Phreatobacter oligotrophus: one gene and its partners. The main gene of each other region encodes a partner of the protein of the gene in region 2 in a complex. Links are inferred from orthologs where the notes say so. Each region holds a gene or a part of one and is shown on either strand. Other genes may lie near its edges.

Region 1 (5,135 bases), on a different replicon or contig from region 2:
TGCGATCAGGGACGCGGCGTGGCCGGCGCGGCGCCCGGGGCCGGGGCCTGGGGCTGCAGCGGGGCGACGAAGCGCTGGACCTGCGCCTCGGACCGCAGGCGCTGGACGAGATCGGCCTGGACGCGACGGGTGAGGAAATCCTCGATCTGGCCGCGCACCTGCTCGAAGCTCGGGATCTCGCGCTGGCGGCGCTCCTCCACCTTGATGATGTGCCAGCCGAACTGGCTCTTCACCGGAGCGGTAGAGAGCTGGCCCGGCTGCATGGCGAAGGCGGCCTCGGCGAATTCCGGCACCATCTGCGCCTTGGTGAAGAAGCCGAGATCGCCGCCGTTGCGCTGGCCGCCCGGGTCCTTGGACTTCTCGCGCGCGATGGTCTCGAAATTGGCGCCGCCGCGGATCTGGGCGATCAGTGCCTTGGCCTCGTCCTCGGTCTCCACAAGGATGTGGCGGGCGCGGACCTCTTCCTCAGGAGTGATGCGGGCACGCTGCTCGTCATAGATCTTGCGCATCTCCGCCTCGGTGACGCGGGTGCGCGTCTCGTCGTTGAGCAACGTCTCGACCAGCAGCTTGTTGCGGTAATAGGTGAGCTTGCGCGCGAAATCCGGGCCGTTCTGGACGTTGCGCTGCTCAGCGGCCTTGGCGGCCAGCGTCAGGTCGATGACGAAGGACAGCAGATAGTCGCGCTTCTGCTCGGGGCTCATCTGCGCCGTCGCCTGGCCGCCAATGTCCTCCTCGGCCGCATCGAGGTCGGCCTGGCGGATCTCGACGCCCTGGACGCGGGCGAGGATGCCATCGGCCGGAGTGGTCAGCGCCGGGGCGGGCGCCGCCGGAGCGGCGGGCGCCGGCGCCTGGGCCAGGGCGGGAGCGGCGAGCGCCAGGGTCATCATGGCGGCGGAGAGGAGAAGGCGGGCTGTCATCGTGAGGTCGGCCTTGTGGGTGGCAGAAGGGTCCGGGGGACGATCCCGGTCATGGGAGCGCCAGCCTGTGGCGCTTTGAAGGTGGCCCTGCGACGGTCGCCCGCATGAGGCGCCGCGCCGGCGCGGGACATGACCCGCCGGTTGTCGCAGCAATGCCCGTTTCGGGCCGAATTGACAACCCTCGGCACCGTCCATATCTGTCCCGAGTTGTCGTGTGCCGCGGTCCGTTCCGTGCGCGCCGACGGCATCCCACCGGGATCCCGGAACGGGGCGCGCTGGCGCCCTCGCCCGCCCTCTCGGGGCCGGACGCTGGAGTGAACCATCGGAACGGTTGGGACGACCAACCGGTTCGACAGGCTCCGCTCACCGCGCCCCAAGCGAAGGACACCTCATGCTCGCCGCGCTCGCCCGCAGGATCTTCGGCAACGGCAACGACCGTCGCGTGAAGGGCTACCGCCCCCGTATCCAGGCGATCGCCGCCCTCGAGCCAGAGCTCGAGAAGCTCTCCGACGAGGCCCTTCGGGCCCGGACCGACGAGTTTCGCGCCCAGATCGCCGCCGGCAAGAGCCTCGACGACCTGCTCGTCCCGGCTTTCGCCACCGTGCGCGAGGCGGCCAAGCGCGTCCTGGGCCAGCGCCATTACGACGTCCAGATGATCGGCGGCATCGTGCTTCACGAGGGCGCCATCGCCGAGATGAAGACCGGCGAGGGCAAGACCCTCGTCGCCACCCTCGCTGTCTATCTCAACGCTCTGGCCGGCAAGGGCGTCCATGTCGTCACCGTCAACGACTATCTCGCCAAGCGCGACGCCGAGTGGATGGGCAAGGTCTATGGCTTCCTTGGCATGACCACCGGCGTCATCGTCCACGGCCTGGACGACCAGCAGCGCCGCGAGGCCTATGCCTGCGACATCACCTACGGCACCAACAACGAGTATGGCTTCGACTACCTGCGCGACAACATGAAGTACTCCGTCGAGGAGATGGTCCAGCGCGGTCACGCCTATGCCATCGTCGACGAGGTCGACTCCATCCTCATCGACGAGGCGCGCACGCCGCTCATCATTTCCGGCCCGCTCGACGACCGCTCGGACTTCTACGCCACCATCGACCGCTTCATCCCGATGCTGGACAAGGGTGACTACGAGGTCGACGAGAAGCAGCGCACCGCGGCCCTCACCGAGACCGGCAACGAGAAGATGGAGCGCGCCCTCGTCGAGGCCGGCTACGTCAAGGGCGACCTCTATGACGTCGAGAACGTCTCGACCGTGCACCACGTCAACCAGGCGCTGAAGGCCCACAAGCTGTTCCAGCGCGACAAGGACTACATCGTCCGCAATGGCGAGGTGGTCATCATCGACGAATTCACCGGCCGCATGATGCCGGGCCGCCGCTACTCGGAAGGCCTGCACCAGGCGCTGGAGGCCAAGGAGCGCGTCCAGGTCCAGCCCGAGAACCAGACGCTCGCCTCCATCACCTTCCAGAACTACTTCCGCATGTACGGCAAGCTCGGCGGCATGACCGGCACGGCGCTGACCGAGGCGGACGAGTTCCTCGACATCTACAAGCTGCAGGTCGTGGAGATCCCGACCAACCGCGGCATCGCCCGCATCGACGAGGACGACGAGGTCTACAAGACCGTCCAGGACAAGTACAACGCCATCATCGTCGAGGTGGAGGCCGCCCGCGCCAAGGGCCAGCCGGTGCTCGTCGGCACCACCTCCATCGAGAAGTCCGAGACGCTGGCCGAGATGCTAAAGGCCGCCGGCTTCAAGCAGGTCGACCTCGAGGACCCGCAGGCCTTCGCCCCGCTCTATGACGGCGACCAGGGCTCGGCCGCCGAGAAGGTCTTCGCCGTCCTCAATGCCCGCTATCACGAGCAGGAGGCCTTCATCGTCTCCCAGGCGGGCGTTCCCGGCGCCATCACCATTGCCACCAACATGGCCGGCCGCGGCACCGACATCCAGCTCGGCGGCAATGCCGACATGCGGATCAAGGTCGAGCTCGCCGACCTGGAGGACGGCCCCGAGAAGGACGCCAAGGCCAAGGCCATCCGCGAGCAGGTGGCTGAGCTGAAGCAGCGCGCGCTTGCCGCCGGCGGCCTCTACATCATCGGCACCGAGCGCCACGAGAGCCGCCGCATCGACAACCAGCTGCGCGGCCGTTCCGGCCGCCAGGGCGACCCCGGCCGCTCCAAGTTCTACCTGTCCCTGCAGGACGACCTGATGCGCATCTTCGGGTCCGACCGCATGGAGGGGATGCTCACCAAGCTGGGCCTCAAGGAGGGCGAGGCCATCGTCCATCCCTGGATCAACCGGGCGCTGGAAAAGGCGCAGCAGAAGGTCGAGGCCCGCAACTTCGACCTGCGCAAGAACGTGCTCAAATACGACGATGTCGCCAACGACCAGCGCAAGGTGATCTTCGAGCAGCGCATCGACCTGATGAGCCAGCAGGACCTCTCCGACATGGTGGAGGACATGCGCCATGGCGTCATCGAGACGCTGGTCCATGCCCATATCCCGCCCGACGCCTATGCCGAGCAGTGGGACACGGCGACGCTGAAGGACGAGATCTACCGCGTCCTCAACCTCGACCTGCCGATCCCCGACTGGGCGAAGGAAGAGGGCATTGCCGACGAGGAGGTGATCGAGCGCATCACCAAGACGGCGGACGAGATGATGGCCTCCAAGGCCGCCCGCTTCGGCCCGGACATCATGCGCCAGATCGAGAAGGCGGTGGTGATGCAGGTGCTCGACCATCTGTGGCGCGAGCACATCGTCCAGCTGGACCACCTGCGCCAGGTCGTCGGCCTGCGCGGCTATGCCCAGCGCGACCCGCTCAACGAGTTCAAGTCCGAGGCCTTCCAGCTCTTCGAGGTGCTGATGGCGCGGCTGCGAGAGATGACGACCCAGCAACTCGCCCTGGTCGAGCTGCAGGAGCCGCCGCCCATGCCGGACCTGCCGCCAATGAGCGCCCATCACATCGACCCGACCACGGGCATCGACGAGTTCGCCCAGCTCGGTGCGGCCTCCGGCGGCACCTTCCAGGCGACTGCGGCCGATGGCGGCGCCGAGCGCAATCCGCGGGACCCCTCCACCTGGGGCAAGGTCGGCCGCAACGACCCCTGCCCCTGCGGTTCGGGCAAGAAGTACAAGCACTGCCACGGGCAGTATGTCTGAGTGTTGCGGGCGCCGTTCGCGGCGCCCGTTCCTGCGGTCGGCTTTCCCGCGGATGACGCGCGGAGCGCCTTGACCGGATGATCGGCGCAGCCTAAAAGGCGCGCTCGCGGGCGGGGCTGTAGCTCAGATGGGAGAGCGCTGCAATCGCACTGCAGAGGTCGGGGGTTCGAATCCCCCTAGCTCCACCAGCCCGCACAATCTCTGACATCCCTGACCTCCGAACGCGCTGCATGGCGCCGGCGACGGATTGTGCCGCCGGCCCTTCGAGCCATGTCAGGCGACCGCCCGATCGGGCAAGCTGGCGGCAGCCTCCGGCACCAGGCTAGGGGCGGCCATCGTGGTGGCCACCGCCTCGACCACAGCGGCCGGACGCCCGAGCAGATAGCCCTGCGCCTCGTCGCAGCCCTCCCGCTGCAGCAGGTCGAGCTGCTGGCAGGTCTCGACGCCCTCCGCGAGGACCGGGATCTCGAGGCTGCGGCCAAGCGCCAGGATGGCGCGGATGATGGCCTTGGCCTGCGGGCTCGTCTCCACCTCGGTCATAAAGGACCGGTCCAGCTTGATCTTGTCGAAGGGGAAGGACCGCAGCGTCTCCAGCGAGGAATAGCCGGTGCCGAAATCATCGATGGCCACGGTGACGCCGAGCGCCTTGAGGGCGCGCAGCATCTCCAGCGCCCGCTCCTTGTCGGCGACGATGGACGACTCGGTGATCTCGAGCTCCAGCCGCTCCGGCACCAGGCCGGTCTCGGCGAGGATGGACCGGACCATCTCCACGAGGTCGCCGTGGCCAAGCTGCAGCGGCGAGAGATTGACGGCGATGCGGTGCGGTACGGTCCACGACGCGGCCTCGCGGCAGGCGGTGCGCAGCACCCATTCGCCCAGCGGCACGATGGCCCCGCAGCTCTCCGCCAGCGGGATGAACTCGGCCGGCGAGATCGCCCCGCGCTCCGGATGCGTCCAGCGCAGCAGCACCTCGTAGCCCGTCACCTCCCCGGTCGCGACGGCCTTCTGCACCTGGTAGTGCAGGCGGAAGCCCTCGCTCG
Region 2 (4,572 bases):
CGTTGTGCGGGATCGGCGTCACGTCGCGGATGGAGGTGACGGTGAAGCCGGCGGCCTGGAGGGCGCGCAGCGCCGACTCACGGCCCGAACCGGGACCCGACACCTCGACCTCGACCATGCGCATGCCGTGCTCGGCGGCCTTGCGGGCAGCGTCCTCGGCAGCGACCTGGGCGGCGTACGGGGTCGACTTGCGCGAACCCTTGAAGCCCATGGTGCCGGCCGACGACCAGGCAATGGTGTTGCCCTGCGCGTCTGTGATGGTGATCATCGTGTTGTTGAACGACGCGTTCACGTGGCAGACGCCGGAGGCGATGTTCTTGCGCTCACGGCGGCGAACGCGGGTGGCTTCCTTGGCCATTCTCTAGTCCTTGTCCTTCAGGCGCGCCCGTGGTGCCAGGCGCTCGGGAAACGGCAAGGGGCGCGGCTGGCGCGCCCCGACCGGATTACTTCTTCTTGCCGGCGATCGGCTTCGCCGGACCCTTGCGGGTGCGGGCGTTGGTGTGGGTGCGCTGGCCGCGGACCGGCAGGCCCTTGCGGTGACGCAGGCCGCGGTAGCAGCCGAGGTCCATGAGGCGCTTGATGTTCATCGAGACTTCGCGACGCAGGTCGCCCTCGACCATGTAGTCACGGTCGATGGTCTCGCGGATGGTGAGCACTTCCTGGTCGGTCAGCTGGTTCACGCGGCGCTCGGCCGGGATCTTGACCTTGTCGCAGATCTCGGCGGCGAACTTCGGTCCGATGCCGTGAATGTACTGCAGCGCGATGACTACGCGCTTGTTCGTCGGGATATTGACACCCGCAATACGAGCCATGTCTCGTCTCCATGTGGTCCGCGTCGCCGCGGGAGATGATGAAACCGTGCGTCCGGTGGAGGCCGGCCCCTGCACGGATGTCCTCGAAACGGAGCGGCCCGCCTGCACGGCAGACGGACCGGCTCAACCGTCTTTTGGACGAAGGTTGGCCGCATAGCCCGCCCTCGTCCCTGCGTCAAGCCCGAAAGGGCCGAATTCGCCTCACACGCCCAGATGGGCGGCGATGGCCTTGGTCACGTCGTCGATCGGCGCCATGCCGTCCACGGTCTTCAGCGCGCCCTTGGAGGCGTAATAGCCGGAGACGGGAGCGGTCTGCTCGCGATAGGCGTCGAGGCGCTTCTTGAGGGCCTCGGCATTGTCGTCGGCGCGCACGGGCTCGCCGCGGGCGGTCATCTCGGCAACGCGCTTCTCGATGCGGCCGACGAGGATCCCCTCGTCCACCTTCAGCTCGATGACGCCGTCCAGCTTCATGCCCTTCTCCGCCAGCATGGCGTCGAGGGCTTCGGCCTGGGCCACCGTGCGCGGGAAACCGTCAAGGATGAACCCCTTGGCGCAGTCCGGTTCGGCGATGCGGTCGGCGATGATGCCGACAACGATGGCGTCGGAGACGAGCTCACCGCGCGCCATGACATCCTTGGCCTTCAGGCCGATGGGCGTGCCGGCCTTCACCGCGGCCCGGAGCATGTCACCGGTGGAGAGCTGCACGAGACCGTGACGCTCCACCAGCCGCTGTGCCTGGGTCCCCTTCCCCGCCCCGGGAGGCCCGAGCAGAATCAGCTTCATCGACGTTTCCCCCTGAGCTGCGACTTCTTGATCAGCCCTTCATACTGATGGGCCAACAGATACCCCTGCACCTGGGCCACCGTGTCGAGCGTCACGGTGACGACGATCAGCAGCGAGGTGCCTCCCAGCAGATAGAAGCTTTGACCGAGCTGCGAAATCAGCATTTCGGGCAATAGGCAGACCAGGGTGATGTAGGCAGCGCCGAGGACGGTGATGCGGGTGAGGACATAGTCGATGTACTGCGCCGTCTTCTCGCCCGGGCGGATGCCGGGGATGAAGCCGCCATACTTGCGCAGATTGTCGGCGGTCTCGGTCGGATTGAACACGATCGCCGTGTAGAAGAAGCAGAAGAAGATGATCAGCAGCGCATAGAGCGCCATGAACAGCGGCTGGCCGTGGCCGAGCAGCTGGGCGGTGAGGCGCAGCCATTCCGACGGATTGGTCTGGAACGACAGCGCCGTCGTCGGCAGCAGCAGCAGCGATGAGGCGAAGATCGGCGGGATGACGCCGGCCGTGTTGATCTTGAGCGGCAGGTGCGAGGAATTGCCCTCGAACACCTTGTTGCCCTGCTGGCGCTTTGGATACTGGATCAGCAGCCGGCGCTGGGCGCGCTCGCAGAAGACGATGATGACGATCGTCACGCCGATGAGCACGAGGAGGCCGAGCAGCAGCGGCGTCGAGATGACGCCCTGGCGGCCGAGTTCAAAGGCCTGGGCCAGCACGCTCGGCAACTCCGCGACGATGCCGGCGAAGATGATGAGCGAGATGCCGTTGCCGATGCCGCGCTGGGTGATCTGCTCGCCCAGCCACATCATGAACATGGTGCCGCCGGTCAGCGTGATGACCGTCGACATGATGAAGAACAGGCCGGGACTGGCGACGACCGAGCCCGAGGACTGCAAGCCGACGGCGATGCCCCAGGACTGGAACAGCGCCAGCACCACCGTGAGGTAGCGGGTGTACTGGTTGATCTGCTTGCGGCCCTGCTCGCCCTCCTTCTTCAGCTTCTCGAGCTCCGGCACGACGGCCGTGAGCAGCTGGATGATGATGGAGGCGGAGATGTAGGGCATGATGTTCAACGCGAAGATCGCCATGCGCGAGACCGCGCCGCCGGCGAAGACGTTGAACATGGCCAGCACGCCCTGGTTGGCGTTGAAGACCTGGCGCAGGGCCTCGGGATCGATTCCCGGCAGCGGGATATAGGTACCGAGGCGATAGACCAGCAGCGCGCCGAGGGTGAACCACAGCCGCTTCTTGAGATCCTCGGCCTTGCCGAAAGCCCCGAAATTCAGGTTGGCTGCAAGTTGTTCCGCTGCCGATGCCATGGTGGCTCCGATGCCTCAGGGACGGAACGGGTCCATCCGGAAAAGTCGCCTTCACTTAACGGCCAGTGGCCGCCTTCGCCAGCCCCCCGACGTCGCAGGCAGGGCTATCGATGCAAAGGGGCCGGTCCTCGTCGAACCGGCCCCTTGAAGCTGTGATCGTCGTGTCGGGAGAGCGATGCGCCGGCCGTCAGGCCGCCGCCTCGTCCTTCGCCTTCAGCACGGTGACCGAGCCGCCGGCCTTCTCGACGGCCGCAACGGCGCCGGCGGAGGCGCCGGAGACGGTCAGCTCGAGCTTCGCCTTCAGCTCGCCGGTGGCGACGAGACGGATGCCGTCACGGGCGCGGCGGACGACGCCGCTCGACACCAGGGCAGCCTCGTCGACCTTGCCGGCCTGCAGCTTGCCGGAGTCGATCGCGCGCTGGATCCGGGCGAGCGTGACCTCGACATAGGAGAGGCGGAAGATGTTGTTGAAGCCACGCTTCGGCAGGCGCCGATGCAGCGGCATCTGGCCACCCTCGAAGCCCTTGATGGCGACGCCCGAACGGGACTTCTGGCCCTTCACGCCGCGACCGGCGGTCTTGCCCTTGCCCGAACCGATGCCGCGGCCGACGCGCATCTTGCGATGCGTGGCGCCGGCATTGTCCTTCATGTCCGTGAGTTTCATGGGATCAATCCACCACTTTCACGAGGTGAGCGACCTTGGCGATCATGCCGCGGACACTCGGGGTGTCCTCCAGCGTGGCGCGGCGGTGCAGCTTGTTGAGCTTCAGGCCGATGAGGGTCGCTTCCTGCGACTTCTCCCGGCGGATCGGCGAGCCGATCTGCTCGATGGTAACGGTCTTGTTGGCCATGGATCCGATCCTTACGCGTCGCCCTCGCCTTCCTCCTGGCGGCGGGCCTGGAGGACCGACACCTTGAGGCCACGGCGAGCCGCGACGGAGCGCGGGCTGTCCTGGTTCTTCAGCGCGTCGAACGTGGCGCGCACCATGTTGTAGGGGTTCGACGACCCCATCGACTTGGCGACCACGTCGGCCATGCCGAGCGTCTCGAAGACGGCGCGCATCGGACCGCCGGCGATGATGCCGGTACCGGCCGGAGCGGCGCGCAGGATGACCTTGCCGGCGCCGTGGCGGCCGTGCACGTCATGATGAAGGGTGCGGCCCTCGCGCAGCGCCACGCGGATGAAACCGCGCTTGGCCGCCTCGGTGGCCTTGCGGATCGCCTCCGGCACCTCACGGGCCTTGCCGTGGCCGAAGCCGACGCGGCCCTTCTGGTCGCCGACCACGACGAGAGCAGCAAAGCCGAAGCGCTTGCCGCCCTTCACCGTCTTGGAGACGCGGTTGATGTGCACGAGCTTGTCGGTGAATTCGCTGTCGCGCTCTTCGCGGTTGCGCTCGCGTTCACGTTCCCGAGCCATGTTCTGTCCTTTCGGCGGCAGGGCCGCCCGTATCCGTTAGAAGCTCAGGCCGCCCTCGCGGGCGCCGTCGGCGAGCGCCTTGACGCGCCCGTGATAGAGATAGGCACCGCGGTCGAACACCACGGCGGACACCCCAGCCTGCACTGCGCGCTCGGCGACGAGCTTGCCGACGGCGGTCGCCGCGGCCTGATCGGCACCGGTCTTCAGCGAAGACTTCAGGTCCTTCTCCAGTGAC
Region 3 (4,683 bases), on a different replicon or contig from region 2:
TCGAAGACCGGTCCGGATTGTAACAATTGGCGATCGGCCTCGGCGAGGAGCGAGGCGCAACGCTGCCGCGGCAGGCCGGCGGCGATACAGGCGTCAACGCTGCGATGGACGGTCGCCCCGGCGCATTCGCCGCCGGTGAGCACCACCCAGCCGATGAGCCCGGCAGCGGCCGCGAAGACCAGGGTCCCGGCTACCGCGACCAGCCGCATCACACCAGCCGCGACTGCGCCTTGGCCGCCTCGATGAAGGAGCGGAACAGCGGATGCGGCTCGAAGGGCCGGCTCTTCAGCTCGGGGTGATACTGCACACCGATGAACCAGGGATGGTCGGGATATTCGATCGTCTCGGGCAGGACGCCGTCCGGCGACAGGCCGGTAAAGACCAGGCCCTTGTCCTCGAGCCGCTTGCGGTAGTCGAGATTGACCTCGTAGCGGTGGCGGTGGCGCTCGGAGATGATGTCGGAGCGGTAGATCGAGGCGATCTTCGAATCCGGCTTCAGATGGGCGGTATAGGCGCCAAGCCGCATCGTGCCGCCGAGATCGCTCGCCGCCGTGCGCTTCTGCAGCTCGTTGCCCTTCAGCCATTCGGTGAGGAGGCCCACCACCGGCTCGGGCGTCGGGCCGAATTCCGTCGAATTGGCATTGGGGACGCCGGCGAGGTTCCGCGCCGCCTCGATCACCGCCATCTGCATGCCGAAGCAGATGCCGAAATAGGGCACCTTGCGCTCGCGGGCGAAGCGCGCCGCGCGGATCTTGCCCTCCGCACCGCGCTGGCCGAAGCCGCCGGGCACGAGGATGCCGTGGACGTCCTGGAGATAGGGCGAAGGATCCTCGTGCTCGAAGACCTCGCTCTCGATCCATTCGAGATTGACCTTGACCTTGTTGGCCATGCCGCCATGGGCCAGCGCCTCGATCAGCGACTTGTAGGCGTCCTTCAGGCCCGTGTACTTGCCGACAATGGCGATGTTGACCTCGCCCTCGGGGTTGTGGACGCGGGAGGAGACATCCGCCCAGCGGCGCATGTCGGGCTCGCCCTTCGCCTCGATGCCGAAGGCGCGCAGCACCTCATCGTCGAGCCCGGCCTGGTGATAGGCCATGGGAACGTCGTAGATGGAACCGGCATCGCGCGCCTCGACCACGGCGGAGGGGCGCACGTTGCAGAACAGCGCGAGCTTCTTGCGCTCGCCTTCGGGGATCGGCCGGTCGCAGCGGCAGAGCAGGATGTCCGGCGCGATGCCGATGGAGCGCAGCTCCTGCACCGAGTGCTGCGTCGGCTTGGTCTTCAGTTCCCCCGCCGAGGCGATGTAGGGCAGCAGCGTCAGGTGGACGAAGATGCTGTCGCCCTTCGGCAGTTCGTTGCCGAGCTGGCGGATGGCCTCGAAGAAGGGCAGGCCCTCGATGTCGCCGACCGTGCCGCCGATCTCGACCAGGACGAAGTCGTATCCCTCGTTGCCGGTGCGGACGAAGTCCTTGATGGCGTCGGTGACGTGGGGGATGACCTGGATCGTCGCGCCGAGATAGTCGCCGCGCCGCTCCTTGGTGATGATGTCGAGATAGATGCGCCCGGTCGTGATGTTGTCGGCGCGCGAGCAGGGCCTGCCGGTGAAGCGCTCGTAATGGCCGAGGTCGAGGTCGGTCTCGGCGCCGTCGTCGGTGACGAAAACCTCGCCGTGCTGGGTCGGGCTCATCGTGCCCGGATCGACGTTGAGATAGGGATCGAGCTTGCGCAGGCGGACCGTGTAGCCGCGCGCCTGCAGGAGCGCTCCGAGGGCGGCAGAAGCCAGGCCCTTGCCGAGGGACGAGACCACGCCGCCGGTGATGAAGATGTACCGCGTCATGGGACCCCTTCCTTAAGGCGCGCCGGGCGATTCGGGTAGCGAGGTCCGCGGCGCCCGGACACTGTCCCCACAAAAAGACGAGGGCCGGTCGCCCGGCCCTCCTGGATGCCCGTGATTGGAGGGGTCCCGCCGCCTTGGCAAGGACCTCGACCCCTGACGGAAAAGTCGTCCCCGGTTTTCTGATCGCTCAGGGGCGCGGGGCGGGAGCGGCCGGCGAGGCGGGAGCCGCGGGCGGCTGCGACAGGCCGCGAAGGCCCTCGAGCATGCCGGTGCCACCCTGGCCGCCGGACTGCGGCACGGAGGGAGCGGCCGGCGAGGCCGGGGCTGCGGGAACCGCAGGAGCGGCCGGGGCCGAGGTCGCCGGGCGATCGAGCAGCGAGCGGGGCCCGCGGGCCTGCGTCGCCAGCAGGGCCAGCACGATGGAGGTGAAGAAGAAGGCCGCGGCGAGGATGGCCGTGGCGCGCGTCAGCACGTTGGCCGTGCCGCGCGACGACATGAAGTTGCCGCCGCCGCCCATCCCGAGGCCGCCGCCCTCCGATCGCTGGAGCAGGACCACGACGATCAGCGCAAGCACGATCATCAGATGAATGACGAGGATGACGGACTGCATGGCCGCGGAACGGTCCCTGGCTCGAAAGAATGGGGGTCTCTACACGATCGGGCGGGCCTTGCCTACCCCGCGCCCCGCCGCAGCATATGGGGGTGCGACGGCGCGTCAGCCAGCCTCGTCGTCGTCGGGATGCGGGGCGCCCGCCATGACGCCCGGTCCGAGCTGCCAGAAGATCGTCGCCGAGAGGCAGGTGATGAGGCCGATGGTGAGGAAGGTGGCCCGGAAGGCGGTGAGCGCGCCGGCGGGAACGATCGGCCCGAAATGCGCGGTATAGGCGCCAAGCAGCGCGCCGGCGACCGTCACGCCAAGGCTCATGGAGAGCATCTGCACCATCGAGAACAGGCTGTTGCCGCTCCCCGCCCCTGCCCGGTCGAGGTCGCGTAGGGTGACGGTGTTCATGGCGGTGAACTGGAAGGAATTGACGGCGCCGTAGCAGCCGAGCAGCAGCAGCATGGCCGGCAGCGGCAGGCTCGGCGTCGCGGCGAAGGTGGCCTGCAGCGCGCCGAGGACCAGCGTGTTGGTGACCAGGAAGCGGCGGTAGCCGTAGCGGGTGATGAGCCGCGTCACCACGCGCTTTGCCGTCATCGCCATGGCGGCGACCGGCAGCATCATCATGCCGGCCTCGGCGGGGGTGCGGCCAAGGCCGACCTGCAGCAGCAGCGGGATGAGGAAGGGCATGGCGCCCGAGCCGATGCGGGCGAAGAGATTGCCGAGCAGCCCGACCGTGTAGGTGTGGATCTGGAACAGCGACAGGGGAAAGAGCGGCGCGGGATGGCGGCGCGCATGCAGCCCGTATCCGGTGATGAGCGCAAAGGCGACGAGGAGGAGGACCAGCACCGTCGCCCGCTCGAAGCCGAGATCGGTCACCCCGTCGAGCGAGAAGGACAGTGCCACCATGCCGACCGAGAGCATGAGATAGCCGACCATGTCAAAGCGGCCGATGGCGGGGTCGCGGCTGTCGGGCAGGAACATCAGGGTGGCGATCACCCCGGCGATTCCGACAGGGAGGTTGATGAGGAAGATCCAGTGCCAGGAGGCCGCCTGGACCAGCCAGCCACCCAGCGTCGGGCCGATCAGCGGGCCGATGAGGCCGGGGATGGCGACGAAGCTCATGGCGGGTAGGAACTGGTCGCGCGACACGCTCTTCAGCACCACCAGCCGGCCGACGGGCAGCAGCATGGCACCGCCCGCCCCCTGGACGATGCGGGAGACGATGAGCTGCGACAGCGTGGTGGAGAAGGCGCAGGCGACCGAGCCGGCGGTGAAGAGCACGATGGCGGCGAGGAACACCTGCCGCGTGCCGAAGCGGTCGGCGAGCCAGCCCGAGGCCGGGATCAGCATGGCCATGGTGAGCGAATAGGCGATCACCACGGAGTGCATGCTCAGGGGGCTCTCGCCCAGCGCCTTCGCCATGGACGGCAGCGCCGTGTTGACGATGGTCGAGTCGAGCGTCTGCATGAAGAAGCCGACGGCAACGATCCAGAGCAGGATCCTGAACCGCCGATCGCCGCCGGCCTCACTCATGCGATATCCCTCACTTGTAGGCCGCGGCGATGGCGAGGAAGTCCGCCGCCTTGAGGCTCGCGCCGCCGACCAGTGCGCCGTCGACGTTCGGCACGCTCATCAGCTCCTTGGCGTTCGAGGGCTTCACCGAGCCGCCATAGAGAATGCGGATGCCGGCGGCCTGCTTGCCATGGCGGGAGACGAGCTTCCTGCGGATGAGGGCATGGACCTCCGCCACATCGGCGGTGGTCGGCGTCAGGCCCGTGCCGATGGCCCAGACCGGCTCATAGGCGACGACCACGGTCTCGGGCGTCGCGCCCTCGGGAATCGAGCGGGCGACCTGCCGGCCGACCACGGCGAGGGTCTTGCCGGCCTCGCGCTCGGCCTGAGTCTCGCCGACGCAGATGATGGCGACGAGCCCGGCGCGATGCGCGGCGGCGGCCTTCTCGGCGACGAGCGCATCTGTCTCGCGGAAATATTGCCGGCGCTCGGAATGGCCGAGGATGACGGCGGTCGCGCCGGCATCCGCCAGCATCTCGGCGGAAATTTCGCCCGTATAGGCGCCGGAGGCGGCGGTATGGCAATCCTGCCCGCCGATGGCGATGCGGCTGCCGAGGGCCGCGGCGGCGGCGGTGAACAGCAGCGGCGCGGGCGGGCAGATCATCAGGTCGACCTTGGCCCGGAGGGCGGCGTCATAGCCCTCCCCCATCGCGACCAGCTCCTTCAGGGCGGA

What was found.
Region 1: the proteins of secY (region 2) and secA are in contact, whole or in part, in a crystal structure (PDB 3DIN), measured with the Thermotoga maritima proteins. The link is inferred for Phreatobacter oligotrophus from one-to-one orthologs. Residues at the interface, in WP_004081795.1 of Thermotoga maritima: Glu108, Gly109, Glu110, Glu111, Ala236, Glu237, Arg238, Arg239, Ile240, Thr241, Ile242, Gln243, Tyr244, Ala245, Arg246, Arg247, Val248, Thr249, Gly250, Arg251, Arg252, Val253, Tyr254, Gly256, Ala257, Ser258, Thr259, Tyr260, Leu261, Pro262; in WP_004082002.1 of Thermotoga maritima: Glu261, Ala262, Arg263, Lys300, Ala301, Arg302, Thr303, Ile304, Ile305, Leu323, Tyr324, Asp325, Pro326, Val329, Ser330, Tyr333, Ile336, Lys340, Phe345, Val349, Glu363, Phe364, Tyr374, Ser375, Gly376, Gly377, Glu393, Ile395, Thr482, Ser483.
Region 3: secY (region 2) and secG share a complex: the UniProt entries of both Escherichia coli proteins name them as parts of the sec protein translocase complex. The link is inferred for Phreatobacter oligotrophus from one-to-one orthologs.

What each region holds. Positions count from the first base shown.
Region 1 is NZ_PZZL01000007.1:40,071-45,205, forward strand. What follows is about bases 912-4,295. They hold secA (preprotein translocase subunit SecA), read left to right. Parts: upstream 912-1,308; coding sequence 1,309-4,095; downstream 4,096-4,295. Other genes in these bases: C8P69_RS15880 (peptidylprolyl isomerase), read right to left, coding at 912-917. Also shown: more of C8P69_RS15880, read right to left, coding at 6-911; C8P69_RS15895 (bifunctional diguanylate cyclase/phosphodiesterase), read right to left, coding at 4,369-5,135. UniProt on the Escherichia coli protein: Required for protein export, interacts with the SecYEG preprotein conducting channel.
Region 2 is NZ_PZZL01000001.1:629,163-633,734, reverse strand. Bases 757-3,577 are described here. They hold secY (preprotein translocase subunit SecY), read right to left. Parts: upstream 2,921-3,577; coding sequence 1,592-2,920; downstream 757-1,591. Other genes in these bases: rplO (50S ribosomal protein L15), read right to left, coding at 3,108-3,577; C8P69_RS03185 (adenylate kinase), read right to left, coding at 1,014-1,595; rpsM (30S ribosomal protein S13), read right to left, coding at 757-812. In the rest of the region: rpsK (30S ribosomal protein S11), read right to left, coding at 1-358; more of rpsM, read right to left, coding at 444-756; more of rplO, read right to left, coding at 3,578-3,584; rpmD (50S ribosomal protein L30), read right to left, coding at 3,589-3,771; rpsE (30S ribosomal protein S5), read right to left, coding at 3,783-4,337; rplR (50S ribosomal protein L18), read right to left, coding at 4,374-4,572. UniProt on the Escherichia coli protein: The central subunit of the protein translocation channel SecYEG. Consists of two halves formed by TMs 1-5 and 6-10.
Region 3 is NZ_PZZL01000004.1:403,837-408,519, forward strand. What follows is about bases 737-3,668. They hold secG (preprotein translocase subunit SecG), read right to left. Parts: upstream 2,448-3,668; coding sequence 2,025-2,447; downstream 737-2,024. Other genes in these bases: C8P69_RS11705 (CTP synthase), read right to left, coding at 737-1,837; mdtD (multidrug transporter subunit MdtD), read right to left, coding at 2,553-3,668. Also shown: C8P69_RS11700 (DUF1190 domain-containing protein), read right to left, coding at 1-209; more of C8P69_RS11705, read right to left, coding at 209-736; more of mdtD, read right to left, coding at 3,669-3,971; tpiA (triose-phosphate isomerase), read right to left, coding at 3,982-4,683. UniProt on the Escherichia coli protein: Subunit of the protein translocation channel SecYEG. Overexpression of some hybrid proteins has been thought to jam the protein secretion apparatus resulting in cell death; while this may be true it also results in FtsH-mediated degradation of SecY.